2 regions of the Eubacterium sp. 1001713B170207_170306_E7 genome follow, and region 1 is predicted to be linked to the other one. Evidence: riboswitches for the same ligand, from Rfam matches in the RefSeq annotation. Region 1 holds a riboswitch; the other holds the start of a gene.
The links. Region 1 has a riboswitch for cobalamin ahead of hemA (glutamyl-tRNA reductase). Riboswitches for the same ligand answer to the same signal wherever they lie in the genome.
Positions count from the first base shown of each region.

Region 2: another riboswitch for cobalamin. It lies ahead of I2B62_RS01655 (ABC transporter substrate-binding protein); the one in region 1 lies ahead of hemA (glutamyl-tRNA reductase).

Region 1 covers NZ_JADMVE010000002.1:321,728-336,488, forward strand. Annotated here, with positions in the region: gene I2B62_RS06815 (precorrin-8X methylmutase) at 1-637, shown strand, start outside; gene cobI (precorrin-2 C(20)-methyltransferase) at 646-1,365, shown strand; gene cbiD (cobalt-precorrin-5B (C(1))-methyltransferase CbiD) at 1,455-2,582, shown strand; gene cbiE (precorrin-6y C5,15-methyltransferase (decarboxylating) subunit CbiE) at 2,570-3,196, shown strand; gene cbiT (precorrin-6Y C5,15-methyltransferase (decarboxylating) subunit CbiT) at 3,189-3,767, shown strand; gene I2B62_RS06840 (phenylacetate--CoA ligase) at 3,930-5,231, shown strand; gene I2B62_RS06845 (acetolactate synthase) at 5,246-5,677, shown strand; gene fba (class II fructose-1,6-bisphosphate aldolase) at 5,745-6,614, opposite strand; gene I2B62_RS06855 (GntR family transcriptional regulator) at 6,768-8,216, opposite strand; gene I2B62_RS06860 (helix-turn-helix transcriptional regulator) at 8,866-9,210, shown strand; cobalamin riboswitch at 9,405-9,593, shown strand; gene hemA (glutamyl-tRNA reductase) at 9,763-11,019, shown strand; gene I2B62_RS06870 (bifunctional precorrin-2 dehydrogenase/sirohydrochlorin ferrochelatase) at 11,016-11,600, shown strand; gene hemC (hydroxymethylbilane synthase) at 11,597-14,011, shown strand; gene hemB (porphobilinogen synthase) at 14,031-14,761, shown strand, end outside.
Region 2 covers NZ_JADMVE010000001.1:304,182-318,942, forward strand. Annotated here, with positions in the region: gene clpB (ATP-dependent chaperone ClpB) at 1-1,978, shown strand, start outside; gene I2B62_RS01635 (YdeI/OmpD-associated family protein) at 2,450-3,013, shown strand; gene I2B62_RS01640 (Uma2 family endonuclease) at 3,136-3,678, shown strand; gene I2B62_RS01645 (DUF6144 family protein) at 3,989-4,570, shown strand; gene I2B62_RS01650 (class I SAM-dependent methyltransferase) at 4,601-5,257, shown strand; cobalamin riboswitch at 5,309-5,484, shown strand; gene I2B62_RS01655 (ABC transporter substrate-binding protein) at 5,660-6,730, shown strand; gene I2B62_RS01660 (iron ABC transporter permease) at 6,733-7,788, shown strand; gene I2B62_RS01665 (ABC transporter ATP-binding protein) at 7,788-8,561, shown strand; gene I2B62_RS01670 (glucose-6-phosphate isomerase) at 8,825-10,165, shown strand; gene I2B62_RS01675 (sodium-dependent transporter) at 10,303-11,655, shown strand; gene putP (sodium/proline symporter PutP) at 11,807-13,282, shown strand; gene I2B62_RS01685 (MarR family transcriptional regulator) at 13,431-14,054, shown strand; gene I2B62_RS01690 (DeoR/GlpR family DNA-binding transcription regulator) at 14,398-14,761, shown strand, end outside.

The DNA of each region.
Region 1 (14,761 bases):
AGCTTATATCAACAACCCGAAAGAAATTGAGAAAAGAAGCTTTGAGATTATTACCGAGGAGCTCGGCGGAAAGACCTTTCCGCCGGAGATCGCGGATATTGTAAAGCGTGTGATCCACACCACCGCTGATTTTGAGTACGCTGACCTGATTGAATTTAAGAACAACGCAGTCGAAAGCGGCCTGAAAGCCCTTGCGGCCGGCAAAAAAATCTATGCGGATACCAGCATGATCAAGGTAGCCGTCAACCGCAAAGCGCTGGCGGACCACCAGCTTGAAATTGTCAACTACGTTCACGACGAGGATGTGGCAAAGGCCGCCAAGGAACGGGGCGTTACCCGTTCAACCGTGGGCATGGAAAAAGCTCTGGACGACGACAGCGTCGGCATTTTTGCCATTGGCAACGCGCCGACTGCGCTGTATAAGCTCATTGAGTTCATCAAAGAAGGAAAAGCGAAGCCAGATTTAATCGTGGGCGCTCCCATCGGTTTTGTGGGCGCGGCAGAATCCAAGGAAGCCCTTGACGAGCTGGACGCCCTGGCGGTTCCATACATTCGCATTAACGGCAGAAAGGGCGGCAGCCCGGTGGTTGCGGCGATTTTAAACGCCATGCTCTATAAATTAGGACGGGATTGGTAAGAGGAAGAATGAAAGGTATATTTTATGGTTTGGGCGTCGGCCCTGGAGATCCGGATTTACTGACAGTAAAGGCACACAAAATTCTGCAGTCGGCAGATGTGATCATTACACCGACTAAAAAGATGGGAAAACCAAGCATCGCTTACCGTATTGTGGAAAGCCATATTACCGACCATACGCGTGTTGTGGAAATGTCTTTCCCAATGCTTTCCCTGAGCGCAGAACGTGAAACCCTGGAAAAGCAGTGGAAGGAAAACGCCGACGAGATTGAAAAAATTCTGGAAGAGGGAAAAAGCGTTGTCTTCTTGACCCTTGGCGATCCGATGGTGTTCAGCACCTATTCCTATGTGATGGAATACCTTCTGGAGCGGGGCGTTGAGGTGATCACCCTTTCCGGCGTGCCGTCCTTCTGCAACCTGGCGGCTCAGATCAATGTTCCGCTGACCCAGGGTGAGGAATCGCTCGGGATCGTGGCAATGACACAGCCCATTGAGGAAATACAGCAGATTCTGGACGCGCACCGCAACATTGTTATTATGAAGGTCAGCGCGGACAATAAACGTCTGGCTGAAGAGCTGGAAAAACGCGGACTGGAAAATTCCTTTGTGCTGGTATCCAATATCGGTATGGAAAATCAGACCATTATCCGCGATATTGAAGTGCTCAAGGGCGATATTCCTTATCTGTCCACTCTGCTGATCAAAAAGGATTACGACATCACACTATAAACAGGATTAAGAAAAAAGGAGGCCGATGCAGAAATCGGGGTGCCCGGGGCACAAACGGTGCTGCAAAGGCCTCTTTTAGCGAGGATAATATGCTGGAAAAATATATAGAAAAAGGCGGCAAGCGGCTGCGCTATGGCTACACCACAGGCTCCTGCGCCACAGCGGCGGCAAAGGGCGCGGTGTCCATGCTGCTGGGTGGTAAAAAGCTTGAAACCATTGGCATTGACACCCCAAAGGGGTGGCCGCTGACCATCGAGCTGTTTGACTGCGAAATCGGTGAGAACTGGGCTTCCTGCTCAGTGATCAAGGATGGCGGCGACGATCCGGATATTACAAACGGCGTTAAAATTTTTGTGAAGGTGACCCAAAAGGCCGAGCCCGGTATTGTTTTTAAAGGCGGCCGGGGCGTCGGTAAGGTTACCCTGAAGGGACTGAGCCTGCCAGTGGGAGAGCCGGCCATCAATCCGGTTCCCCGGGAGATGATCACCCGTGAAATCATGAAAGTGATGAAGGACTACGAAGCGGCGGGCGGCTATGAGGTAGAGGTCTCCATCCCGGACGGTGAGGTTCTGGCTAAACGGACCTTTAATCCCAAGCTTGGGATTGTCGGCGGCTTGTCCGTCGTGGGCACCTCCGGTATCGTTGAGCCCATGAGCGAGGATGCGCTGAAGGAATCCATGCGGCTGGAGCTGTCCATGCTCAAGGCGAAGGGCGTTGATGAGATCATCTTTGTTCCCGGTAATTATGGCAAGGATTTTGTGGAATCACTTCACCTGAATACCGAGGTACTTGTGAAAACCAGCAATTTTATTGGCTTTATGCTGGAGGAAGCAGAGCGGATGGGCTTTAAAAAGATTCTCTTTGTCGGGCATTTGGGAAAGCTGGTAAAGGTGGCAGGCGGCCTGTTCAACACGCACAGCGCTGTGGCGGACGGGCGGATGGAAATTCTGGCGGCGCACTGCGCGCTTCTTGGCGGCAGCCAGGCTTGCGTGGAAAAAATCATGAACAGCACCACCACCGACGAGGCCGTAGACTACCTGCTTGAGGAAAAACTTCCGGGTTATTTTGACCACCTGGCCGAAGCGGTTAAAAAACGTTGCGAGGCAAAGGTTTATGACAATATAGAAATTGAGACAATCATTTTCTCAAAGGCGCACGGACTTTTAGGAGAAAGCGCCAAAGCAAAGGACAGGGTGAAAGCGCTATGTATAAATTAAAAGTAGTGAGCCTGGGGCCGGGAAACCCCGATTATATTCTTCCCATCGCTAAAAAGGAAATTGCCGCGGCGGAGGTGATCCTGTGCGGAGAGCGTCATCTGGAAAGCTTTGACGCCACAGGCAAGGAAGTCATGATCATCGGCAGGGGAACGCCTTTATCCGAGCTGATGCAGCGTGTAAAGGAATATTATCCGGTCCGGAAAACAGCCGTTGTCGTGTCGGGTGACTGCGGCTTCTACAGTCTTTTGACCTACACGAAAAAGAATGTTCCGCCGGAGGATATTGAGGCTATTCCGGGGATTTCATCCTTACAGTACCTTTTTGCCAAAATCGGCATGACCTGGCAGGACGCCGAGATGATGAGCCTGCACGGCAGGGATCAGGATTTACTGAAACGGGTGGCAACCGGAAATAAGGTCGGTATTCTGACCGATGGTGAGCACAATACAGCCTATATTGCCAAAAAGCTGAGAGAAAACGGTTATGGGGAAAAATTCCTCTATGTTGGGGAGGATCTCTCCTATTCAGACGAACGGATTACAAGATTAACAGTGGAGGAGGGCCTTGGCTTTAAAGAAAAGGGCATGGCCGTAGTGGTGATTGCAGATGAGTAGAGTAGCAGGATATAAAGATGAGGATTACATCCGGGGCAAAGCGCCGATGACAAAGCGGGAGGTTCGGATTCTGACCATCTCTTTATTGGGTATTCAGGAAAAGGATATCGTGGTTGATATTGGCGCTGGTACCGGCGGCCTGACCATGGAGGCAGCTTACGCGGCAAATGAAGGCAGGGTTTACGCGGTTGAAGCCAAAGAGGCCGCGCTGGAGCTTGAGAAACAGAACATTGAGAAATTCGGCGCAGATAATGTGACCATCATTCCGGGAAAAGCGCCGGCTGTGCTTGAGAAAATCGAAGAAAAGGTCGATAAGGTCATCATCGGCGGTACCGGCGGACAGCTCGAGGAAATCTTTATCTGGTGCAGGGAGCATCTGAATCCGGGCGGCAGACTGGTAGCCAACTTTGTCACTATGGAAAACGCCTCTTTGGCCACAACCCTGATGCGCAAGTACTTTACCGACGTGGATATGATTCAGGTAGGCGTCAGCCGGGGCGAGTTTATCGGCGGCCTGACCATGCTCAAAGCCTCCAATCCGATTTTTATTATTACCGGGAGTAGGGCTTAAGGGCGGCTGCAGCTCCAAAAAGTATAAATTTTAATACACAAGAACAAAAGAATTTATGTTTACGGTGAAGCGTCAAAATGGTATGATATAATAAAGTATACAATATAATAAAGCATACGGCAGCTGCCGGCTGCTTAGAATAACAGAGAGGAATTGAAAATTATGGAGAACTATTTCCAGCCTGAAATCGAGTGTGCCTCGCGGGAACAGATCCGGGCCTGGCAGGATGAACGTTTGGTTGAGACGGTTAAGCATGTTTATGAAAACGTCCCCTATTACAAAAATCTGATGGACGAAAAAAAGGTGACCCCTGATGATATAAAGGGCGTGGATGATTTACACAAGCTGCCGTTTTTGACAAAGGATGACCTGAGAGAGGCGTATCCCTATGGCCTTCTGGCGGAGCCCCTTGAAAACTGTGTGCGTATCCAGTCTACCAGCGGCACCACCGGACGGCGGGTCGTCGCTTTTTATACCCAGGACGACATTGACCTCTGGGATGAATGCTGTGCCCGTGCCATTGTGGCGGCCGGCGGAACCAAGGAGGACGTGGTGCACGTCTCCTATGGCTACGGTCTGTTTACCGGCGGCCCCGGCTTAAACGGCGGTTCCCACAAGGTGGGCTGCCTGACGCTGCCCATGTCCTCAGGGAATACGGAACGACAGATTCAGTTTATGCGGGATCTGGGCTCCACGATTCTCTGCTGTACGCCATCCTATGCCGCATTTCTGGGCGAAACGGTTTGTGAAATGGGCCTGCAGGATGAAATCAAGCTGAAAGCCGGTATCTTTGGCGCAGAAGCCTGGAGTGAGGAAATGCGTCAGGATATTCAGAATAAGCTTGGCATTAAAGCCTATGACATTTACGGGCTCACTGAGATCTCCGGTCCGGGCGTATCCTTTGAGTGCTGTGAACAGACCGGCATGCACATCAATGAAGACCACTTTATCGCTGAAATCATCGACCCGAACACCGGTGAGGTGCTGCCGGACGGCGAAAAGGGCGAGCTGGTATTCACAAGCATTACCAAAAAAGCCTTCCCGCTGCTGCGCTACCGCACCCGTGACATCTGTGTCCTGAGCCGTGAAAAATGCTCCTGTGGCAGAACTCATGTCAAGATGACCAAGCCAATGGGCCGCAGCGATGATATGCTCATCGTAAAGGGCGTGAATGTGTTCCCATCCCAGATTGAAACAGTGCTCTTAAACAAGGGCTACCCGGCAAATTATCAGATCATTGTCAGCCGTGAAAACAACAGCGATAAGCTGGATGTTCAGGTGGAAATGACCCTTGAAATGTTCTCTGATAACCTGAGAGAGGTTTCTGCCAGAGAAAAAGAACTGGTGGATGCACTCAAGGCCATGCTTGGCATTTATGCCAATGTTCAGCTGGTTGCGCCGAAGTCCATTACCCGCAGCGAGGGCAAGGCAGTCCGCGTCATTGATAAACGTAATTTATATTAAACGAGGTGTAAGTGATGACTATTAAACAGATTTCTGTATTTGTGGAAAACAAAGCCGGCCAGTTGTCGAAATTTGTGGATGTTCTGTCCGAAAATGATATCGACATGCGCGCTCTTTCCCTTGCCGAAACCAAGGATTTTGGCATTGTCCGTGTCATTGTGGACGATTCCTATAAAGCGTCGACGGTCCTGAAAGAGGCAGGCTACATCTTTAAACTGACGCCGGTACTGGCAGCCGCTGTTCCGGATGAACCGGGCGCGCTGAAAAATATTCTGAAGATTCTGGGCGATAACAGTATTAATCTGGAATACACCTATGCTTTTATCACGCGCAAAAAGGATCTGGCCTACATGATCCTGAGAGTGGAAAACAATGAAAAAGCCATTGAGGCGCTTTCCAGAAGCGGCGTGAAGCTGCTGACCCAGGAAGACCTGGAAGAGCTTTAAAATTAAACAAAGCATTAAAAAACCGGGGCGTAACTAAAAGTTACGTCCCGGACTTTTTTTGCGCTGCTTAAGCGTCGGCCTTTCCGGTGGAACCGAAAAGATCCATTTTTACTTTTACGATATCTTTAATGGCCTGTGTGCCAGGAGCCAGTAATTTACGAGGATCAAAACCTTTGCCTTCAAGGTCTTTGCCGGTTTCGATGTATTTTCTGGTTGCTTCGGCAAATACGAGCTGGCATTCGGTGTTAACATTGATCTTGGCTACGCCTAAATCAATGGCTTTCCGAACCATTTCGTCCGGAATACCGGTACCACCGTGAAGTACGAGCGGCATTTCGCCGGTTTTTGCCTGGATTTGGGCTAAAACGTCGAAGTTTAAGCCCTGCCAGTTTTCCGGGTATTTTCCGTGGATATTGCCGATTCCGGCGGCTAACATGGTTACGCCTAAATCAGCGATTTTTTTACATTCTTCAGGATCAGCGAATTCGCCGGTTCCGATAACACCATCTTCTTCGCCGCCGATAGCACCGACTTCCGCTTCCAGAGATAAGCCCTTGCCGCGGCAGATTTCAACCAGTTCTTTTGTTTTTTCGATGTTTTCATCGAAAGGAAGATGAGAACCGTCAAACATGATGGATGAGAAGCCGGCTGCGATACAGGCCTTTGCACCTTCGTAGCTGCCGTGATCCAGATGCAGGGCAACCGGAACTGAAATATTTAATTCGTCCAGCATACCGTTAACCATGTTGGTGACTGTTTTATAGCCACACATATATTTTCCAGCACCTTCAGAAACCCCCAGGATAACAGGTGATCTCTGTTCGTTGGCCGTCTGAAGAACCGCTTTGGTCCATTCAAGGTTATTGATGTTGAACTGTCCCACACCATAATGGCCTGCTTTTGCTTTGTTAAGCATTTCTTTTGCTGATACTAACATAATCGAATGATCCTCCTAAAAATTTGAGTTTAACTAACTGTCTAAATTATATATTAAGTGCAAAAAAGTCTCAAGAGCTATACGAATTTTTCCAGTGCGAAAACCCGGGTTAATCATTTGCAGATTTTATTAAAGCGGTTTCATCGCAGAGGATCAGGACGTCTTTTCCTTAATTTCATCGGGCTGCTCTGAGTATAGAAGCTTCAATTTGTTCTCTGAATACTCATAGGTATGCCTGTAGGTATTTTCAATAATTTTTCCCAACAGGGCGGTGTCATTGTTTGTGACAGCTTTCGCAAGCTTATCCATATCGCCGTATAAAAGCCGGTCAACACGATCATAATCGTCGTTGCTGACAAAGGTTTTAAGGATAACGCCATAGGCCAGCTTAATCTTCAGATGCTCATAGATATTCTGCATGGCCGGGGACTGGATCGATGTGATCAGAGTATCGGTTAGGACGGTGGTGACGCCGCGGCTGTAACGTCTGCTTTCCAGAAAGTTGAGAATATATTTTTTATCCTCCTCAGTCATGGATTTGAAGGCGTCAAAAGCGATGGCCTTGCAGGAGTAGCGCAGAATCTGAAGGCTGCTCAGATATTCGTCAAGCTGACCGAGGACCTCTTGCGAATGGGGACGCTCAAAGACGATTTGTGTACCCTTTCCATTAAAGGTTCTGGTCAGACCGAGGGAGTTCAGGATCGACAGGGCCTTGCGAACCGTAACCGGCGATACGCTGTAAGTTCTGCGCAGCTCTGATTCGGAAGGAAGGAAATCGCCGGCCACGTTGCCGGATTTTTCGCTCTCCCACATAATGTCACTGGCAATCCTTAAATAGAGCGGTGTCGGCGCGTTGTCGATAAACCAGTTGAAATGCTCGGCCTCCGCGGGCGCAGGCGCGTTGGCTATATGGACAGCGTCAAAGCGTTTGCTGATTTCATTGAGCCCCTGGAGCAGCAGGTGGTGAAAATGTTTAAAATTCTGCTTAGCAGCGTAATCCAACAATTCTTTGTACCAGCCCTTAATGTCTTTTTCAGAAAGCCCCTCATGGAGCGTATGGCCGGTAAAGCTGCTGTGAATGGAATCAATCCGGACAAAATCACAAAGCTGCTCAAAAAGCTCGATGACAAAAGGATTGTCTGTTCGTCTCAGGATATTGCGGACAAACCGGCAATGAAAAGCGAACATTTCAATCGGGTTGGCAGAATCCAGGTTTTCGGCCATCTCATAAAGAGTCCTGTAATCCTCGCGGCTGCATCTTGAAACGCCATATGTCGTGATGCTGGGTAAGAGAATGGAAAGCATCCGGTATATGTCACTGATGCCATGACGCCGGTTTTCAAAGCGTTTTTCATAGGCGCCGCGGTGCTCCGGCAGGCGGCTGTCAAAAATTACCTGAGCGTTTTTACCATGGGAGCAGAATATAAGATTATTCTCCTGCAGCAGACGCAGGGCTTTTCGAACGGAATTGCGACTGGCACCCATTTGTTTGCTGATTTTAGGCTCAGATGGCAGGGGGTCACCCAGTTTTAATTTGCCGTTGTAAATATCATCCTCAATCTTTTTGCAAATAAATAGATACAATGGAATTTCTTTTTTCAAAACACAATCTCCTTTGGGGGTATTTTAACAGTATAACACCATTCAGTAAAACATACATCTAAATTGAGAAAAAATTATAAAGAAATCCCGTTTTATTTAACCTTTACCATATCGGCATTAGATGTATAAAGCTTCGGAATCAGGTATACCCTTTTTGAAGAGAATTAAACATAGAAAAAATATCTTTAAGGGAGCAAAAGTCTGAAAAGATTCTAAAACAGGTTTTTTACATTGAAAATCCGGGTAAAAATAAAAAAACAAATAAATAAGGATATAATTGGTTGAATTAAAATGATAACTTCAATTGCAGATAAAAAGTTTTTAAATAAAGAGATTGCTTTGACGGAAGATTCGATTTATAATAAAGTATATATATTGGGAAAACTAAATAGAAATTGCGGCATCCGGAAAGTGCTGGCACACTTATCCGGCTTGCGCAGGTGCACAACCACCATACACAACGGCCCTGGGGGGCACGTACCGCATTACTTATTATAGGCTATTTTTGTGCTAAAAACAAGAGGACAGCCTATAAATAAGTGGGCTTATTTGTGTTAGCATTTTATAAAAGTGTCATATAACTGTGCATGGTTGGTGTAATCCTGCACAGTTTTTTGTTTGGTTTTCCCTGAAATTATAGGAGAAGACAATGGAATCAAGGTTAGATCAAAAGGCAATCGGCCAGCGTATCCGGCAGCGTAGAACATTTTTAAATATGAGCCGTGAGGATCTGGCGCGCAAAATTGGGATTACACAGACTTTTTTAACAGACATCGAGTTGGGAACCAAAGGCTTTTCCTTAAAAAGCCTTGAGCGTTTCTGTGAGGCGTTAAAAATGTCTTCGGACAGCATCCTGTTTGGCAAGAGCTTGGATGAAAAAGAAAAACATACCGCACTGCTCGATATTCTGGAGCACTGCCCGGATGAAAAAAAGGAATACGCAGAAAGAATGATGATGCTCTTTTTAATGAGCCATGAAACAACAAACCAGTAAAGCGATATAAAACGACCGGAATCTGGGAAGAGACACCGGTTTTTTTATTGCCTGAAATCCGAGTACAGAAAATATGTGAATTATTCGGCAGAATTGGCAAAAAACTGCTTATTTCCCCTAAAAAGGGGTAGCGCCTGAGTCGGATTGGTGATATAATTGGAAACGAAAATCGAATAGGAAAGACTAATGTAAAATCTGTTTTGGATTCTTTCGTTTTTGCCCCGGTAAAAACAAAGGATAGAGGGAATCTGGTGAAAATCCAGAGCGATCCGGTCACTGTAATTCGTTAAGTCTCCTTATGATGCCACTGGAATGAAAACCGGGAAGGCGAGGAGAATATAATGCGATGAGTCAGGAAACCTACTGAACAGAGTGCTAATAATTACCTCCAGGGAAAAGGGAACTTAGTAACGTTAATTTAATTGTAATATCCGCAGTAAACAGCGTGGATAGATAATTCTGTTGACAAACCTCTTTTTTTTACGGAGACGTAATAAAAAAGAGGTTTTTTATTTTTTAAATGAATGAATTGATTGAAGGAGAAGGATTGAAATGAAGTTAGTTGTAGTTGGGATCAATCATAAAGACACACCTCTGGAAATCAGGGAAAAGGGTGCTTTTATCAAGCGGACCGTAAAGGAAGGCATCGCAGGCCTTCTGGAAGAAGCGTGCATCGAAGAGGTGATCATTCTTTCTACCTGTAATCGAAGCGAAATTTATGTGGCGACCCGCGACGTGGAAGCGGCAGGCCAGGTGCTGAAAAGTTTTTATACCGAGGAAAAATCCAGAGAGCTGGAAAATTACCTGTTCTGTGAAAAGGGGAGAGACGCCATCCTTCACCTTTACCGGGTGGTGACCGGACTGGATTCGATGATTCTTGGAGAGGACCAGATTCTGGGGCAGGTAAAGGATGCCCTTGAGCTGTCCCAGTCTGTGCACGGCTGCGGTAAATATTTAACCAAGGCTTTTCGGGAAGCCGTCACCTTTGCGAAGAAGGTCAAAACTGTTTATAAAATTTCAGAAACCCCGCTCTCTCTGAGCTCGACAGCGGTTAAGCATGTTAAAAGAACCTATGAGGACTACGCGGATAAAAAGGTGCTGATTATCGGTTCGGGAAAAATGGGACTTCTGGCGCTGCGTTATATGGCGGCAGAGGGCTTTAACAATGTCTATATGACCAACCGGACCTACCATCCGGGAGACGAGTACCGGGATATCTATGAGGGTGTCAACATGATCCGCTACGAGGACCGCTATGAGGCCATCGGGGAGATCGACGTCATTATCTCGGCGACGGCCTCGCCCCATGTTGTCTTAAAACGGGAGCTCATGCCAGCGCGCCAAAAACCGCTCATGGCCATTGATCTGGCGCTGCCCAGGGATATTGATGAAGGCATCTCGGAAATGGAGGCTGTCGAGCTGCTGACCATTGATAATTTCAAGGACATCATTGACGAAAAGATGCACTACCGCGAAAAAGTAGCGGAAAAGATCGCCCTTGAGATCGAAGAGGAAATCGACGGGCTCATGGTCTGGATCACCAAGTCTAAGGTGGACAACATGGTGGGGCATTTTAACCAGGTTTCTGGCCAGCTGGCAGACGAGACCATTGAAATCCTCAATAAGCGCTATCAGTTTGAGGGGAAGGATAAGGAATTTCTGGAAAAAATTGTCCATTCAAAATTCCGTGAGATGGTCATGCCGTCCATCAAGCAGCTTAAAACACTGGACAGCGAAGATGATATCCTGCGTTTTGAAAAAACGCTGGCTTTTCTGTTTTCCGGGGGTAATGCGGAGGCGCCCCAATGAGAGGGCCGGTTCTGCTTAACTTTACCGGAAAAAAGGCCCTTGTCATCGGCAGTGGAAAAGTAGGAATGCGCCGGGCCGAAACCCTAGCCGGGTATGGGTGTTTTGTGACCTGTGTGGATAAAAATATGGAGATACCAGAACACCCAGCAGAGAATATCCGCTATGTTAAAGCCTACTGCCGGATTGAGACAGCCCTTGACGGCATGGACCTGGTAGTGGCGGCGACAGACCAGCGCGACCTGAACGCGCAGATTCTTGAAAACTGTAAGCTGCGGGGCATCTGGTGCAATGTGGCGGATGACCCTGAGCGTTCTGATTTTATTTTTCCCTCAGTGGTAAGGCGCGGCGATTTGACAATTGCGGTCTGCACCGACGGCGCCAGCCCAACGCTGACCACCCAGATCAAAAAAGAGCTGGAGGAAAAATATGACGAAAGCTACGCTGAACGTCTCAGACTGCTGAAACAGCTGCGGCGGCATATCTTAAAAACAGCGCCTTCAGCGGCGGCTAAAAAGAGACAGCTTAAAGAACTGGCCGAATTGACCATTGAAGAATTGCAGAGAGAAGTGGAGAAAATATGAAAATAATTGTAGGCTCAAGAGGCAGCAAGCTGGCTGTAGTCCAGACAAACTGGCTTCTTGAGGAATTAAGAAAAGCCAACCCGGCGGTGGATTTTGAACTCAGGATCATCAAGACAAAGGGCGATAAAATCCAGCACAAAGCCCTTGATAAAATTGGAGATAAGGGCATTTTCACCAAGGAGCTGGAGGATGCCCTCATAAGCGGTAAAATCGATATGGCGGTTCACAGCATGAAGGATATGCCTTCCGCGCTACCGGAAGGGCTGATCCTCTCAGTACCGCCCATGCGTGAGGACCCGAGAGACGTTCTGCTGACGCCGCATAAAATAAAATCCGTCCAGGAGCTGCCCCAAAACGCCGTCATCGGCACTGGAAGCAAACGCCGGATTTACCAGCTGAAAAGTATCCGAAAGGATTTTGAGGTGGTAGGGATCCGCGGCAATATCGATACCCGTATCCGGAAAATGCAGGAGCAGAAGCTGGATGGAATCATTCTGGCGGCGGCAGGCCTTAAACGCATCGGCGCTTATGAAAGCGCGGATTACACCTGTGTTCCCCTTGACCCGTGCCAGTTTGTATCAGCGCCTGCCCAGGGAATTCTGGCCGTGGAAATCCGTGAGGATAACGAAACCGTCAAGGGATTGATGGAAACGGTCAGTAACCCGGTTACCAAAGCCCAGATGACGGCCGAACGCCAGTTTCTGATCAGCTTAAACGGCAGCTGCCATATCCCCATCGGCGCATACTGTGATGTGGAGGATGAAAAGCTGACCCTCTATGGCCTTTTCGGCAATGAGGACGGCACAATTTTATACAAAGGACAGACAGAGGGAACCCTTGGCGAGGAAGCCGATATGGGAGACCGTCTGGCAAAGGAGCTGAAAGCGATGGTAGAAGCAGAAATAAAGCCGGGAACAGTTTATCTGGCAGGCGGCGGCTGCGGCGACAAGGGGCTGATCACCGTCAAGGCCATGGAAAAATTAAAAACCTGCGACGCAGTGGTTTATGACGCGCTGGTCAATGAAGAATTTTTGAAGTGGACAAGACCGGAGTGTGAAAAGATTTATGTCGGCAAGAGAGCCGCCAACCACGCACTGCCCCAGGATGAGATCAACGCCCTGCTGATCCGGCTGGGCAAGGAAGGGAAAAATGTTGTCCGGCTGAAGGGCGGCGACCCTTACGTTTTCGGACGCGGCGGCGAGGAAGGCGAGGAGCTTTACGACGCAGGCGTTCCCTTTGAAGTGATTCCGGGCATTACCTCGGTTATCGGCGGTTTGGCTTACGCGGGTATTCCCATAACGCACAGAGACTGCGTTTCATCCTTCCAGGTGGTCACCGGCCATCTGAAATCTGAAGAATCTGAGCTGGACTGGCCGGTGCTGGCAAAATCCAAGGGAACCATCGTGTTTTTGATGGGCGTTAAGAACCTTGAGAAGATTACCGCAGAGCTGATGAAAAACGGCATGGATAAAAATACGCCGGCAGCGGTGGTGCACCGCGCCTCCACCCCTTACCAGCGGGTAGTGGAAGGCACGCTGGAAACCATCTACGGCATTGCTTCAGAAGCTAAGATCACCGCGCCCAGCCTGATCGTGGTGGGCGATGTGGTGACCAAGCGCGAAAAGCTGCGCTTCTTTGACAGCAAGCCGCTCTTTGGCAAAAACATCGTGGTAACCCGCTCCAGAGAGCAGAGCTCCAAAATGGTGGAACAGATTACAGAGCTCGGCGGCAATGCCATTGAGTACCCGACCATTAAAATTGAGCCGATTCCGGAAAATGTCACCGCTTTGGCCGAGAACTTCGGAAGCCTGGATGCCTACAGCCATATTATTTTTACCAGCACCAACGGCGTTGAGATTTTCTTCGACGCGCTGAAGGCCTCCGGCCGAGATACGAGAGCCCTTGGAAGCATCCATGTAACGGCCATCGGCTCCGCGACGGCGGCGCTGCTTGCAGAACAGGGCATCACCGCGGACTTTGTGCCGAAAAAATACGTTGGCGAGGAGCTGGTTGACGGCTTGATGCCGCTTTTGACAGAAGCATCGCGGGTATTGATTCCCCGCTCCAAAAACGCGCGGATTTACGTGGTTGAGGAGCTGCGCAGGGTGTGTCCGGTGGATGAGTTCCAGATTTACGAAACGGTCCGTGAGGACAATACCGACGTCGATGTGGCCGAAATGCTGAAAAATAAAGAGATTGATTACATCACCTTTACGAGCTCCACAACCGTACAGTATTTTGTGGAAAAAATTGGTGATGAAAATGTGGAATACACTAAAAACGCAAAATGCGTTTCGATTGGACCCGTGACCTCAGATAAAATGAGAGAGCTGGGTTTAACGGTCGATGTCCAGGCAGAGGTTTACACCATTGCCGGAATGATTGAAGCGATTCTGAATATGGAAAAATAAAGAGAGGAAGTTGATTATTATGTTACCAACCCGATTGAGAAAAAACGCAGCGGTTCGTGATCTGATCCGCGAAACAGAGTTATCCATGCGCGATGTGGTTTATCCTTTGTTTGTGGTTGACGGAGAAAACATCAAGCGTGAAATCCCATCCATGAAAGGACAATACCATCTGTCGCTCGATATGCTGCCAAAGGAACTGGAAGAGCTGAAAGCGCTGGGCGTCCGCTATATTATCCTGTTCGGCGTGCCCGATGAAAAGGACGCGGAGGCGACGCCCGCCTTTGTGGATGACGGCATCATCCAGAAAGCCATCCGTCTTGTCAAGGAAAAGGACCCGGAAATGTACGTTATCACCGATGTGTGTCTCTGCGAGTACAAGAGTGACGGCCATTGCTGTTTCTTCCACGACAACGGTGACATCAAGCGTGACAAATCACTGGAAACCCTGTGCAAGGTAACCGTGAGCCACGCAAAAGCCGGCGCGGATATGGTAGCACCCTCCGACATGATGGACGGCCATATCGAAGCCATGCGTAAAGCCCTGGATGACGCAGGCTTTGAGAGTATTCCGATCATGGGTTACTCTGCCAAGTTTGCCTCCACCTTCTACGGCCCGTTCCGCGACGCGGCAAATTCCGCTCCGGCCTTCGGCGACCGCAGAAGCTACCAGATGGACCCGGCCAACAGCGAGGAAGCGCTGAAGGAAGTGGTGCTGGATATTGATGAGGGCGCAGACATCGTTATGGTAAA
Region 2 (14,761 bases), on a different contig from region 1:
CATTGGGGAACCCGGCGTTGGTAAAACCGCCATTGTCGAGGGTCTGGCCGCCCGTATTGTGCAGGGCGATGTGCCCGAGGGCTTAAAGGACAAGCGCATCATCTCGCTGGATATGGGTGCGCTGGTGGCCGGCGCCAAATACCGGGGCGAGTTTGAGGAACGGCTCAAGGCCGTTTTAAAGGAAGTCAAGGACAGCGACGGGCGTATCATCCTGTTTATTGATGAGCTCCACACCATCGTGGGCGCCGGGAAAACCGAGGGCTCCATGGATGCTGGCAATATGCTCAAGCCTATGCTGGCCCGGGGCGAGCTCCACTGTATCGGCGCCACCACACTGGACGAGTACCGCCAGTATATCGAAAAGGACCCGGCGCTGGAACGGCGTTTTCAGTCCGTGCTGGTCGACGAGCCCACCGTGGAGGATACGATCACGATCCTCAGGGGCTTAAAGGAACGCTATGAAATCTTCCACGGCGTCAAGATTCAGGATAACGCCCTGGTCTCCGCCGCGGTGCTGTCAAACCGCTACATCACGGACCGGTTCCTCCCGGATAAGGCCATCGACCTTGTGGATGAGGCCTGCGCCATGATCCGTACCGAAATTGACTCCATGCCTGAGGAAATGGACGAGGTCAACCGCAAGATGATCCAGCTGGAAATAGAGGAAACCGCCCTCAAGAAGGAAGAAGATAAGCTCAGCAAGGAGCGCCTGGAACGGATCCAGAAGGAGCTGGCCGAATACCGCGACCGCTTCAATGAAATGAAAATCCAGTGGGATAATGAAAAGAACGCCGTGGAATCCGTCCAGAAGATCAAGGAAGAAATCGACCGGGTCAACCACCAGATCGAGCTGGCCCAGCGCGAGTCCGACTATGACAAGGCCGCAGAGCTGACCTACGGCAGGCTGCCCGAATTACAGAAGAAAATGAAGGAAATGGAGGAAGCCGCCGAAGCCAGAGGCGAAGGCGAATCCCTGATCCGTGAGAGCGTGACCGAGGACGAAATCGCCGAGGTGATCTCCAACTGGACCGGTATCCCCCTGAGCCGCCTGATGGCAGGCGAACGGGAAAAGCTCCTGAACCTGGAGGATATTCTCAGAAAACGCGTGGTCGGCCAGGAAGAACCCATCGAAAAGGTGGTCGACGCCATTATCCGCTCCCGCGCGGGCATCAAAAACCCCAACAGCCCCATTGGCTCCTTCCTGTTCTTAGGACCGACCGGGGTTGGTAAAACCGAGCTGGCCAAAGCCGTTGCCGCCAACCTGTTCGACTCCGAGGACAACATGATCCGGATCGACATGAGCGAATACATGGAAAAATTCTCCGTGAGCCGCCTGATCGGGGCACCTCCGGGATACGTTGGCTACGAGGAGGGCGGACAGCTCACCGAGGCCGTGCGGCGTAAACCCTACTCGGTCATCCTGCTCGACGAAATCGAAAAGGCCCACAAGGACGTGTTCAACGTGCTGCTCCAGATTCTGGACGACGGCCGTGTCACCGACTCCCAGGGGCGGACCATCGACTTTAAGAACACCATCATCATCATGACGAGCAACATCGGCTCCGAATATCTGCTGGAGGGCATCGACGCCGAGGGCAATATTCTCATTGAAACCGAGGAAGCGGTTATGAATTCCCTGAAAAATTACTTCCGGCCAGAATTCCTCAACCGTATTGATGAGATCGTGCTGTATAAGCCGCTCACCAAGGGCTCCATCGGCAGAATCGTCGATCTGATGATGGCCGAGCTCCAGAAACGCCTGGACGACAAGCGCATCGTGGTGAAGCTCAGCGAAGACGCCAAGGAGGCTGTCATCGACCAGGGCTACGACCCCAGCTATGGCGCCCGCCCGCTCAAGCGTTTCCTGCAGAAAAACATTGAAACCATGATCGGCAAGGAAATCATCCGGGGCAACCTGGATGAGGACCAGGTGGTCACCGTCGACTTTAGAGACGGCCACTTTGTCATTGAAAAATAATGAAAACCCATGTGAGACCGGTGCAGATACGCACTGGTCTCATACTGTCAAAGAAGTGGCGCAGCCGAAACTGCGCCTTTTATCCAGATAAGAAAAAGTGTCCAGGCGCTGTGAATAACGGCCAGGAGTCGAGCTGCTTTATCAGAACAGCCGGACATTGGTGATATATCGTATAGACTTTAGTGAAAAAGATGCAGGAAAATGGGCAGTGCCCGCAGGACGGCTTTTTCTTCCTTAGGTAAAAGACTTCGTTTCTTGAAGTTTTTAATACGTTGAGACCGGCGCAGATTTGCGCCGATCTTTTTTTACAAACAAAACGGCAGACAAAAGCTTTATCCGGCATAAAAAGAAATGACCAGAGGCGGAAAGCATGCTATAATCGTCATATACCACCGGGAACAGTGCGCCGGACGGCCATATTTGTTTTCAGGCACTGTGAAAAAGAACATTCAATATTGTGGAGGAACGACGATGAGTGAGCCATTGCATTTTAAGACCCGCGACGCGTTCAGACGCTGGCTGGAGGATAACAGCCAGTCCAGCGAGGGCGTCTGGCTGGTGTTTGGAAAAACAAAAGCGTTTGTGACGCTAAAAGCAAGCGAAGCGCTGGAGGAAGCCCTGTGCTTTGGGTGGATCGACGGCCAGATGAAGCGGGTAGACGACCAGTCCTATATCAAGTATTTTTCCGCGCGCAGAAAGAACAGTCAATGGTCCGAAAAGAACAAGGCCCTGGTCGAAAGGCTGGAAAAAAGCGGACAGATGACAGATCTCGGCAGAGAAAAGATCGAGGAGGCCAAAAAGAACGGCCAGTGGGCCAGCGCCGCAGGGCCCACCGCCATCACCGCCGGACAGATCGAGGCAGTGGGCGGACTGCTGCGGGAAAACGAACTGGCCTATGCCAATTTTCAAAACATGCCGCCCTCTGTGAAAAAGACCTATACAAGAGCCTATCTCGACGCCAAAACAGAGGCCGGCCGGACCAAACGCCTGGCGTGGATGACCGGACGGCTGGAAAAAAATCTGAAGCCTATGTGAGGAGGCAGCCCGGCGCTTCGGTTCGGCTTTTACTTCCCTAAGTCTTAAAAGGCCTGTAAAACATTTACAGGCCAGTGCATTCCAGGATATAATAAACTTAAGAACAAAAGGAGGGTCTGAAAATGCCTTTATTAAAAGAAGATTACACCGAAAAGCCCATAAGTCTGGAGGAGTTTGAAAAGCTTCCGGCCGACGAGCAAAAGGTTTATGAGCTCATCGACGGAATGGTGATGATGACACCACGGCCAAATGTCGCGCACCATGATATTTCAGGAAATCTTTACTTTGCGTTAAAGACTTACCTGACAGGAAAACAATGCAAAGTGTACAACGAACTGGAAATACGCCTGAATAAAGATGTTTTGGTGCCGGATCTCAGCGTGCTGTGCGACCCGGATAAATTCACCGACCAGCGTTATGAGGGCCCGCCTGCCATTGTCATTGAAATCCTGAGCCCCGCTACCTACCGCAACGATCTTTTCGTCAAGCTCAATAAGTACCAGCTGGCCGGCGTTCGGGAATACTGGATCGTGAACCCTAAGGTAAAGGCTGTCACCGTTCATTATTTTGAGCATGAAACCGCTGCAGAATTCACTGCAGAGGATACCCTGGAATCCAAAGTGTTTGAGGATCTGAGTGTTTCGCTAAAGGCTGTTTTTGAGTAAGACAGCAGAGAATCTCATTATTTTGAGATTCTTTTTTAATTTTTGTAAGATTTTGCTTCTGGGCGCGTCTTGGGGCTGACAGGCTCCTCCCATTCGCCGGTTCATGATTTTTTTACGATTCTGTTAATCATGCTTCCTGTTTCTGCTGCTCTGGTTTATCAGTCGGTCAAAAAGCGTCGGCTAACGAAATATTATTGGGCTTAATAAATTCTTAAAAATTGCCTTTCTCTGCGCATTTGTTGTTATTCAGGTCAACCTGTACTATAATGATAGTCAAAATCAAACAGAAATAATTCAAGCGAGGTGAAGCATGAAAAATTTTAGTATGCCGGAAACGGTCAGTCCGTTTTTGGAGCAGGAGGAGCTGGAACGGTTAAGCCAGAGTCTTGAGAAAAACGTCTCCCGGGAAGCGGCAGAGGCGCTGGTCCGCCGTGTCCCGCTGCGGCCGGGAGCAACGCCCAAAGAGAGGGCCGAGTGGGTAAACCGCCTGTCGGAGGAGCTGGAGGCAAGCTTTGACCGGGAGACCATTATCAAAATAAGAATGGGCTGCCACTGCAACGAAAACGGCCGGCTGGAGGAAACCGCTGAGGCTTTCAGAGCGCTGTACCAGTCCAACGGCCAGAATCTGGAACGCTTTGTCAGCCACCTCAACAAGAGCGGCGCGGGCTGGCGCATCAAGGGAGACGCGCTGTATACCAAAATGTTTACTTGTGAGTGCCCCATGCTGGAAAAGGCAGAGCCCTCCCCGTCCCTGACCTGGTGCTACTGCACCGCCGGGTACAGCAAAGCCTTCTTTGAAGCCGTATTTGAGCGGCCGGTAGAGGTCGAGCTGCTCCAGACCATCAAGCAGGGGCATGACTGCTGCCTGTTGAAGATTACAGGAATCCTTTAAGTTAAAACAGATGTGAGGAGGTTAAAACCAATGAAATCAAAAGCATGGGACTGGGAGAAAAACCAGTCGGATTACTGGCTTACCCCCTGTGTGGAGAGTCCCTATCTCGCGGAGCGCTGGCAGAGCAGGGGCTTTTTGCGTTTTCTGGATCTGGGCTGCGGCCTTGGGCGGCACGCGGTTTACATGGCTCAAAAAGGCTTTGAGGTCACCGCCGCCGACCTGTCCGAGTGCGGCGTTGCGCACACCCAAAAATGGGCCGGGGAGGAGCAGGTTCCCCTCACGGCCTGCGTGGCCGATATGCTCGACCTGCCCTTTGAGGACAACACCTTTGACTGTGCCCTGGCCTACAATGTCATCTACCATACGGATATTGCGGGCTTTCAGGTCGCTCTGGCGGAAATCCGCCGGGTGCTGAGACCGGGCGGCGAGCTGTTCCTCACGCTCATTTCCAAGAGCAGCTACGGCTACGAGCATGCAGACAGCAGCCGGCGCATTGACGCCAACACCCTGCTGTCGGAAAAGAGCGGTACTGAGACGGGCGTGCCCCACCTCTATGTGGATCTGGCAGACATCCAGCGTTTCTTTAAGGACTGGCAGCTTGAGGACAGCCTGAGAGAGTCCTGTGTCCATAACCTTGAGGCCCCGCAGGACTACAGCACCCACTGGAGCCTTATGGTCCGAAAATAAATCCGGCCGATTGGATATTGACAAGCATGGTGGAAGCAGGTATAATGATAAAAAATGAATAACCTTTGAGGTGCTTAGCAATAAGAGAATAGGGAAACCGGTGAAAATCCGGTGCGAACCCATCACTGTAAACAGGGACAAAGCCTGAAAGCCACTGGAGCAATCCGGGAAGGCGGGCCGCGGACGAGCTGTAAGCCAGGAGACCTGCCTTAAAGAAGAAATGCGTGCAGGGGGATAATGCAGCGGCGTGTTTGAATAAACGAAATCTCGGAAAATGGGACCGATGAGCAGAGTGCTTATCGGTTTTTTTATTTACCAAAAACCGGGCGGGCCTGTTTTCCACGGGGAGATGTTCATATCCAAAAGGATTTGACATAAAATTTCAGTTTAATGGAGGAAAAGATGAAAAAGAAAGTGATTGCGCTGATGTGCGCGCTGCTTCTGCTGGTTCCGGTATTCGCCGGGTGCAGCCAGAACGGGGATTCAGCAAAGGCGGAGAGCATTACCGTGGTGGACGATACAGGCCGTGAGGTAACCATTCCACAGCCCCTTGAAAAGGTGGTGGTGGCCAACCGCTACAATTCTGAGCTGATCCGTGGGATCGGCGCCATTGACAAGGTGGTGGCCGTGGATAAGAATACGGCCCAGGACCGAGTGTACTGGAGTCAGTTCGACCCGGAAAATGTCATCGGCAAGGGCCAGAGCGAGCTGAACTATGAAAAGATCGCTGAGCTGGGCGCTCAGGTACTCATTACTCCGGACAACGGCACCTGGGAAGAGGACATTAAAAAACTGGAGCCCTTCGGCATTCAGGTGGTCGTGGTATCCGGCTATAATAACGCCGAGCTGCCAAAGGAAATCGAGATTCTGGGCAAGCTGTTCGGCAAGGAAAAGGAAGCCGAAAAGCTTACCAAATTCTACCAGGATAATATGGATCTGGTGGCGGAAAAAATCAAGGACGTCAAGGGAAGCAAAAAGGTGTACTGGGAATACGGCGACCCGAATACCACCTGTATCCCGGGAACCAGCAATGACGGCTGGAACAGCATGCTGGTCAACGCCGGCGGTGTCAATATTTTCGGCGATCCTACCATTACCGGAAAGACCATCGACCCGGAAAAGATCCTGCTGGAGGATCCGGACCTCATCATCAAGACCTCGTCCGGCCCGGCCCTCAAAAATACCGGTGTCTACACGCCGCCGACAGCTGAGGATTACAGCACCATCTCCAGCGAAATGCTGAGCCGCGCGGGCTGGTCCGATTTAAAGGCCGTCCAGAATGACGATTTCTATGTGACCACTGGCTTCTGCGCCGGCGGACTGGGCAAGATGATCGGAACCGTTTATACCGCGAAATGGCTGTATCCCGAACAGATGAAGGATGTTGACCCCGACGCGATCTTTGACGAATGGATGGAAATCCAGGGAGTTGATCCGGTAGAGGGACACGTTTTCCAGGTTAAGCATCAATAGCTATGGAAAAGCAGCCATCGTTAAAGGCCTATCACAAAAAACGAGCGGCTCTGATGCTGGCAGCGGTGATCCTTCTGGTCATTGCTGCCTTTTCCAGCTGCTTTGTCGGCGTTGCCAATGTGACCGTGGGGCGGGTGCTGGCCACCCTGCTGCCCGGCGGCCATTTTATGGGCGCGGCGGCCCTGAACCAGACCGAGCTCACCGTGCTCATGCAGCTGCGCCTGCCGCGCATCACCATGGCGCTGGTTTCCGGCGTGGGCCTGGGTATCAGCGGGCTGGTCATGCAGGCCATCACGGGCAATAAGATGGCAAGCCCTTTTACCACCGGGCTTTCAAACGCCGCGGCCTTTGGGGCTTCGCTGGCCATTATTTTTGGCTTTATGCCCTTTGGCAGCAACCAGGTGGGCACAGTCCTGATGGCCTTTGTATTTTCCTTTATCTGCGCCGCCATGGTGTACGGCATCGCCTCGGCCAAGGGCATGGGCAAGACAACGATCATCCTGATCGGCATTGCCCTCAACTATTTCTTTTCAGCCCTGAACGCCAGCATGCAGTATGTGTCCAACGAGCAGCAGCTGTCCGCCATTGTCCACTGGACCTTCGGCAGCCTTTCGGAGATCACCTGGGAGCAGATCATCGTGGTCTCGGTCATTCTGCTCCTGACCTTTCCGTTTATCATCCGGTTTGCATGGCATTACAACCTGTTGTCCACCGGCGATGAAAGCGCGGTGGCGCTGGGCGTTAATGTCATGCGGCTGCGGCTGCTTTCGGGCATTGCGGTCACGCTTATTTCCTCGGCCATTGTCAGCTTTACCGGGGTTATCGGTTTTGTGGGACTGGTGGCGCCGCATATCGCCAGGCTTTTGATCGGCGGCGACTACCGGGCGCTCATACCGCTGACGGCGCTTTCGGGCGCCATCCTGCTCATCGCGGCGGACACCGTGGGCCGCGTGGTGGTCTCGCCGGTGATCATTCCGGTGGGCATTGTGGTTTCCTTTATCGGGGTGCCGGTGTTTATCTATTTAATTGTAAAAGAACAGAAAGAGCGGTTGGTCTGATGAAAATGACAATTCGAGATTTAAGCTTTGGCTATCGAAAGGCCAGGATTTTAAAGGGGGTCAGCATCGACGTGGAGCCGGGAAGGCTGTGCGTGCTGCTGGGGGCCAACGGAGCAGGCAAAAGCACGCTGATCAAGTGTGTTAACGGGATATTGAAGCCTGAAGAGGGCGAGATCCGCCTGGATACCACCGATCTTCTCAGACTGCCGCAAAAGGAAAAGTCCAAGCTCATCGGCTATGTGCCCCAGAGCACTGAGGTGGAGGACAGCGGCCTGAATGTCTTTGAGATGGTGCTGTCCGGCCGCGTGCCCCATATGAAGGGAAAAATGAAGGATGCCGATTATGAGATTGTCCGGTCAGTTCTGGAAAAGATGTCCCTCACCGCTTACAGCACCAAGCTTTTGAACCAGCTGAGCGGCGGTGAGCGCCAGCGGGTTTTTATCGCCCGCGCGCTGGCCCAGGAGCCGGTGGTCATGCTCTTAGACGAGCCGACCAGCAACCTGGACCTGCGTTACCAGCTGGAAACCATGGAGATCGTAAAAGGCCTCTGCCAGGATAAGGGCATGACGATTATGGCGGTGATCCACGACGTCAACACAGCGGTCACCTTTGCCGACCAGGTGGTGCTCATGAAGGACGGAAACATCCACGCCACCGGCCATCCCGATGACATTCTGAACACGGAGAGCCTGGAGCGCATTTTTGACGTCCGGGTCGCGTTTGCCGCCTATCAGGATAAACAGTATGTGATTCCCAAGCGGTGCGCCGGCTGAAAATTAAAGGAATACCGGTCTGCCCGCCGCGCTGTCAATAAAAAGCAGCGCGGCGGGTATATTTTTTAAAGAAAGGCTTTTAAATCAGATGAAATTTATGCTATAATAAGCATGTAAAACGATTACTATCTTGTGCTAAATTAAATAATTGTAAATTCGGTGATTTTGCTTGATCTTTTCGCTGCTTATATTACAATTATAAGGTAACTGTACAAATAGTGAAAGCCAATGTTTAAATTAATTATTTATCAGGAGGATAAAATATGAGTATTCGATTTGATTATTCCTATGCGGGACTGTCTCAGGAAGAGTTGGACAACAAGGCGGCACAGATCAGCCTGGCGGACAAAATGCTAAAGGAAAAAACAGGCCCCGGCAGTGATTTCTTAGGCTGGTATGATTACCCGGTGGCTTATGATAAGGAAGAATATGCCCGTATCAAAAAAGCGGCGGAAAAAATCAAGGGCTCCTGCGACGCCTTTATCGTGATCGGCATCGGCGGCTCTTATCTCGGCTCCAAGGCGGTGATCACCGCGCTTACCAGTACCTTCTTCAACGAAGAAACAGACCGAAAAGCGCCTAAAATTTACTTTGCCGGCGAAAACATCAGCGGCAAATATATGAAAGACCTCATTGAGCTGGTCAAGGATCAGGACATCTGCGTCAATGTGATCTCCAAATCCGGCACCACCACCGAGCCGGCCATCGCTTTCCGTTTCTTCAAGGAAATGCTGGAAAAGAAATACGGAAAGGACGGCGCAAAGGACCGTATTTTCGCCACCACCGACAAGGAGCGGGGCGCTCTGAAGTTCCTGGCTGACCAGGAGGGCTACGAAACCTTTGTGATCCCGGACGATGTGGGTGGCCGTTACTCGGTTTACAGCGCTGTGGGCCTGCTGCCCATCGCCGTTGCGGGGATCGACATCGACGCATTCATGGACGGGGCCAAATCCGGCTATGAGGACTATGGCGTGGACGCCATTGCCGATAACGCCTGCTACCAGTACACCCTTTACAGAAGCTGCCTGTACAACCGCGGCAAGGCCATCGAGATTCTGGTGGACTACGAGCCCTCCCTGCGCTATTTCTCCGAGTGGTGGAAGCAGCTTTACGGCGAGAGCGACGGCAAGGACGGCAAGGGCCTGTTCCCGGCATCGGTTCATTTCTCAACCGACCTGCACTCCGTGGGACAGATTATCCAGGACGGCCATAAGAATATTTTTGAAACCATTCTGGCAGTGGATGAGCTGGACGGCGATATGACGGTTAAGCATGAGGAGACGGACCTGGACGGCCTCAACTACCTGGAAAACCGCACCATGCAGGATGTCAATGAAAAGGCTTTTCTGGGTACCCTGCTGGCCCATGTCGACGGCGATGTGCCAAACGGCATCATCTACCTGTCCAAACTGGATGCCTTCCACGTCGGCAAACTGGTTTATTTCTTTGAAAAGGCCTGCGGCCTCGGTGGCTACCTCCTGGGCGTTAATCCCTTTAACCAGCCAGGGGTCGAAGCCTACAAGAAAAACATGTTTGCCCTGCTGCACAAGCCAGGCTATGAAGAACTGACCGAAGAACTGGAAAAGAGACTTCCCAATAAATAAAATATCATGCCAGGACCGGCGCTGCTTCGCGCTGGTCTTTTTTTGACGAAAGGGGTGTCCATTACCCGCAAAAATGACCATTGGCAGAACGGGTGGATTATGGTAAGATAAACAAATTGGAAGCAAAAGGAGGAATTATGGAAAAAAACGAAAAGCATACGTCTGACAGCAGGCATATCCATCAGAACGGCGGCTTTACCAACAGCCTGGGGTTTGTGCTGGCCTGTGTCGGCTCCGCGGTGGGGCTCGGCAATATCTGGATGTTTCCCTACCGTGTGGGACAGTACGGGGGCGGCGCGTTTTTAGTGCCCTATATTTTATTTATTGTTATTTTCGGTCTGGTGGGCCTCTCTGCGGAGTTCGCCATTGGCCGGCGCGCCAAAACCGGAACCCTGGGCGCCTACGAGTACTGCTTTAATAAAATCGGAAAAGGAAAGCTCGGTTATATTCTGGGCTGGATTCCGCTGCTGGGGTCTCTGGGCATTGCCATCGGCTACGCCATTATCGTGGGCTGGATCATCCGCTCGCTGGCCGGGTCGGTCACCGGCGCGATCCTCAACACGGACGCGGCGGCTTATTTTGGCCAGGCCACAGGCAATTTCGGCAGTGTGCCCTGGCATGTGCTGGTCATTGTCATTGCGGCGGGTATCCTCATGTTTGGGGCTACCAAGGGGATCGAGAAGATCAACAAGGTTTTGATGCCGTCCTTCTTCATTCTCTTTGCCATTCTGGCCATCCGTGTGGCTTTTCTGCCCGGTGCGGTCGAGGGCTACAAGTTTTTGTTCATGCCGGAGTGGAGCGACCTGCTGAAGGTGGACACCTGGGTTATGGCCATGGGTCAGGCGTTTTTCTCGCTGTCCATTACCGGCTCAGGCATGATTGTCTACGGCACCTACCTGAACAAATCTGAGGATATCCCAAAGGCCTCCATGCGGACGGCCATGTTTGATACGCTGGCGGCCATGCTGGCAGCACTGGCCATTATGCCGGCGGTGTTCGCTTTTGGTATCGAGCCCAACGCGGGCCCGCCGCTCATTTTTATCACGCTGCCCAGCATCTTTAAGCAGATGCCCTTTGGCCAGCTGTTCGCGGCACTGTTCTTCCTGTCGGTGGCCTTTGCGGGCATCACCAGCCTTATCAATATGTTTGAGGCTGTGAGTGAATCGCTCCAGAACCGCTTTGAGCTGCCGCGCAAGGCCGCGGTGGCCCTGTGTGCCGGCGTGGCGCTGCTCGTCGGGATTTTCCTCGAGGCGGAGCCGAACGTGGGCTCCTGGATGGACTTTATCACCATTATTGTCGTGCCCTTCGGCGCTGTGCTGGGCGCGGTATCCATCTATTATATCCTGGGCTACAAGGACATCAAGCAGGAGCTGGAGCTGGGCAGAGAAAAGCCCCTGGGTGCTTATTTCGGCCCGCTTGCAAAATATGTCTATGTGCCGCTGGCGGTGGTGGTATTCATCCTCGGCCTCGTCTATGGCGGTATTGGCTGATTCTTTTATAAGCTGGAGAATGGCAGTTTCTCCGGCTTTTATTTTTGAGGACTTATACATAAAAATGAAAGAATATGCAAAATCGCTTTACTTTACTCAAGTTTTCTAATAAAATAAGTACATTAATATTTTTTTAAGGAAGCGAGGAGTTATGAGTACGATATTAAATCCTGAATTTATTATTTTTGTGATCTATCTCATCATGCTGGTTGGCATAGGACTCTATTTTTACAAAAAGACCTCGAGTATTGAGGGGTTTCTTTTGGGAGACCGGGGTCTGGGCAGCTGGGTTACCGCCTTTTCGGCCCAGGCCAGCGACATGAGCGGCTGGCTGCTGATGGGCCTGCCGGGCGCCATTTACCTGGGCGGCATGCCAGAGGTATGGATCGGTATTGGCCTGTGTGTGGGCACGATTTTAAACTGGAAGTTTGTGGCCGCGCGTCTGCGGACCTACACGGAAAAAACCGATTCCCTGACCCTGTCCACTTTTTTTGAGCGGCGGTTCAAGGACCCGACTGGCGCGATTCGTGTGATTTCCGCACTGATCATTTTAATTTTCTTTACCATTTATTCATCCTCTGGTATGGTGGCCTCCGGCAAGCTGTTCCAGATGATGTTCGGCATTGACTACACCACTGCGGTGCTCATCGGTGCGCTGGTCATTGTGGCCTACACCTTCCTTGGCGGGTTTCTGGCAGTATGCTGGACCGACCTGATCCAGGGGGTCTTAATGATCATTGCCATCGTGGTGGTGCCGATTCTGGCCATGAGCCACCTGGGCGGCATGCAGCCCACGCTGGACGCCATGGCGACCCAGGGGCTGAGCATGAACCTGCTGGGTGGGGGCATCTCGGTCATGGCCATTATCTCCGCTGCCTCCTGGGGCCTCGGCTATTTTGGACAGCCCCACATTTTGGTCCGCTTTATGGGCATCAAAAGCATCCGGGATCTGCCAAAATCCATGACCATTGCCATCATCTGGGTGATCATCGCCCTGACCGGCGCCATTTTTGTGGCGTTGCTGTCCATTCCGCTGTTTCCGGGCCTCACAGACGGTGCCCAGGAAACCGTGTTTATGCTTATGATCCGCAAATTCTTCCCGCCGTGGATCGGGGGGATTTTCCTGGCAGCCATCATGGCAGCCATCATGTCCACCATTGATTCACAGCTGCTGGTTTCCTCCTCCGCGCTCACCGAGGATCTGGCCCGTATCTTCCTTAAAAAGGAGCTGACGGAAAAGCAGAGCGTGAATCTGGGACGTTTATCGGTCATCATCATCGCGATCATTGCCCTGTTTATGGCGCTGGTGCCAAACTCCACGGTTATGGGACTGGTCTCCTACGCGTGGGGCGGCTTTGGCGCGGCCTTTGGCCCGCTGGTGCTCTTTGGTCTGTACTCTAAGAAAACAAGCTGGAAGGCAGCCCTGGCCGGTATGGTGGTCGGGACGCTGACCGTGATTATCTGGAAGCAGACCGGGCTGAGCAACACCCTGTACGAGATCGTGCCGGGCTTCTGCCTGAATGTGATCACCATTCTGATCGTCAACGCTTTCTCCAAGGCGGACAAAACCGCAGAGGCAGAATTTGACGAGGTGCTCGAGGAAATGAAAGCCATCAGGGCTGAATAAAATAACGAAAAAAACGGCTGGCAGACAGCCGTTTTTTTAATGTCCTTAAAATATTTAAGGTACCTGTACAAAAAACTTGACATATAAAACAGGTACCTGTATAATAAAAAACATAAGGTACCTGTTATAAAATAAAGGAGGCAAAAAAATGGACGAAAAAGATATGGAATTATATGAAAAGCTGTCAAGGCTTCAGTGGCTCATGCAGCGCAGCCGCCTGAAAAATCATGTTAAAAACGGTTCGGTGGGAGACCCGACACGGGGGCAGGGCAGAGTGCTGGCCATGCTTAAGATACAGCCCGAAATCAGCAGCAAGGATCTGGCCTATCTGCTGGGCATACGGCAGCAGTCCCTCAATGAGCTTTTGAACAAGCTGGAAAAGAAGGGCTATGTAACCCGCGTGCCCTCCGAGACAGATAGGCGGGTCATGCTTGTCCGTCTGACCGAGCAGGGAAAGCAGGCTCAGGAGCAGGACAGCGAAACGGAAGACGTGGGAATTTTTGACTGCCTGTCGTCCGGGGAGCGGGAACAGTTTAACGAATACCTGGACCGGATGCTCGCAGCCTTTGAGAAAAAATACGGAGACGGCATGGACGATGGCGCCAGAGAATGGATGCGCGGTGCCTGTGAGCGTATGGGCAGGGACCAGTTTGAGCGGCTTATGAATATGCGGATGGGCGCCCATTCCTTCGGGAACCATTTTGGGCAGGGTGGACCAGGCTTCGGGCCCTTCGGCGGCTTTGGCCGGCCGAATGACCCGGAGGACGAGTAATCCGGCAGCCTGCCAGTGCTGCCATGTTTTAAAGCCGAAAAGGAGGGATGAGTATGTTTTCAGCAATAGCCCTGTGTTTTTACGGCATTTACCTGATCCACGAAGCGTATAAAGCGGACAAGGAACAGGTGCAGCAATCGTGACATAGTAAGGATGACGATATACCGGGAGGTATATCGCCTTTTTGCGTTTAGATGTGTTTGAATTTGCTTAAAAATGATCAATTGAGTTCTTTTTTGATTGACAAAGTCTTGAAAACACGCTATGATAAACAATATAAAACGAAAATAAACCTATTTAAACAAAAAATCTGTTTAAATTTGTTTGAATAATGAGGCAGGACATGTTTCCAATAGAGAGAAGAGAAAAAATAATCGAAAACCTTGAAAAGAATGGCAGCATCACCGTCGAGGCGCTGGCGCAGAAGCTCAAGGTTACGCCTACCACCATCCGCCGGGATCTGAAATACCTAGAGGATAACGACCGCATTACCCGCACCTTTGGCGGAGCAGTGGTGAAGGAGGGGCTGGTGGAGGAAATCGCTGTCGCCAAAAAAGCCAGCGCCTACCAGGCCGAAAAGAAACGTATCGCAAAGGCCGCCGAGAAGCTGATCGAGGACGGACAGACCATTGTGCTGGACGCGGGTACCACCAGCATGGAGCTGGCTCTGCTGCTGGCCCAGGGAACCAGGCAGATCAGCGTGGTGA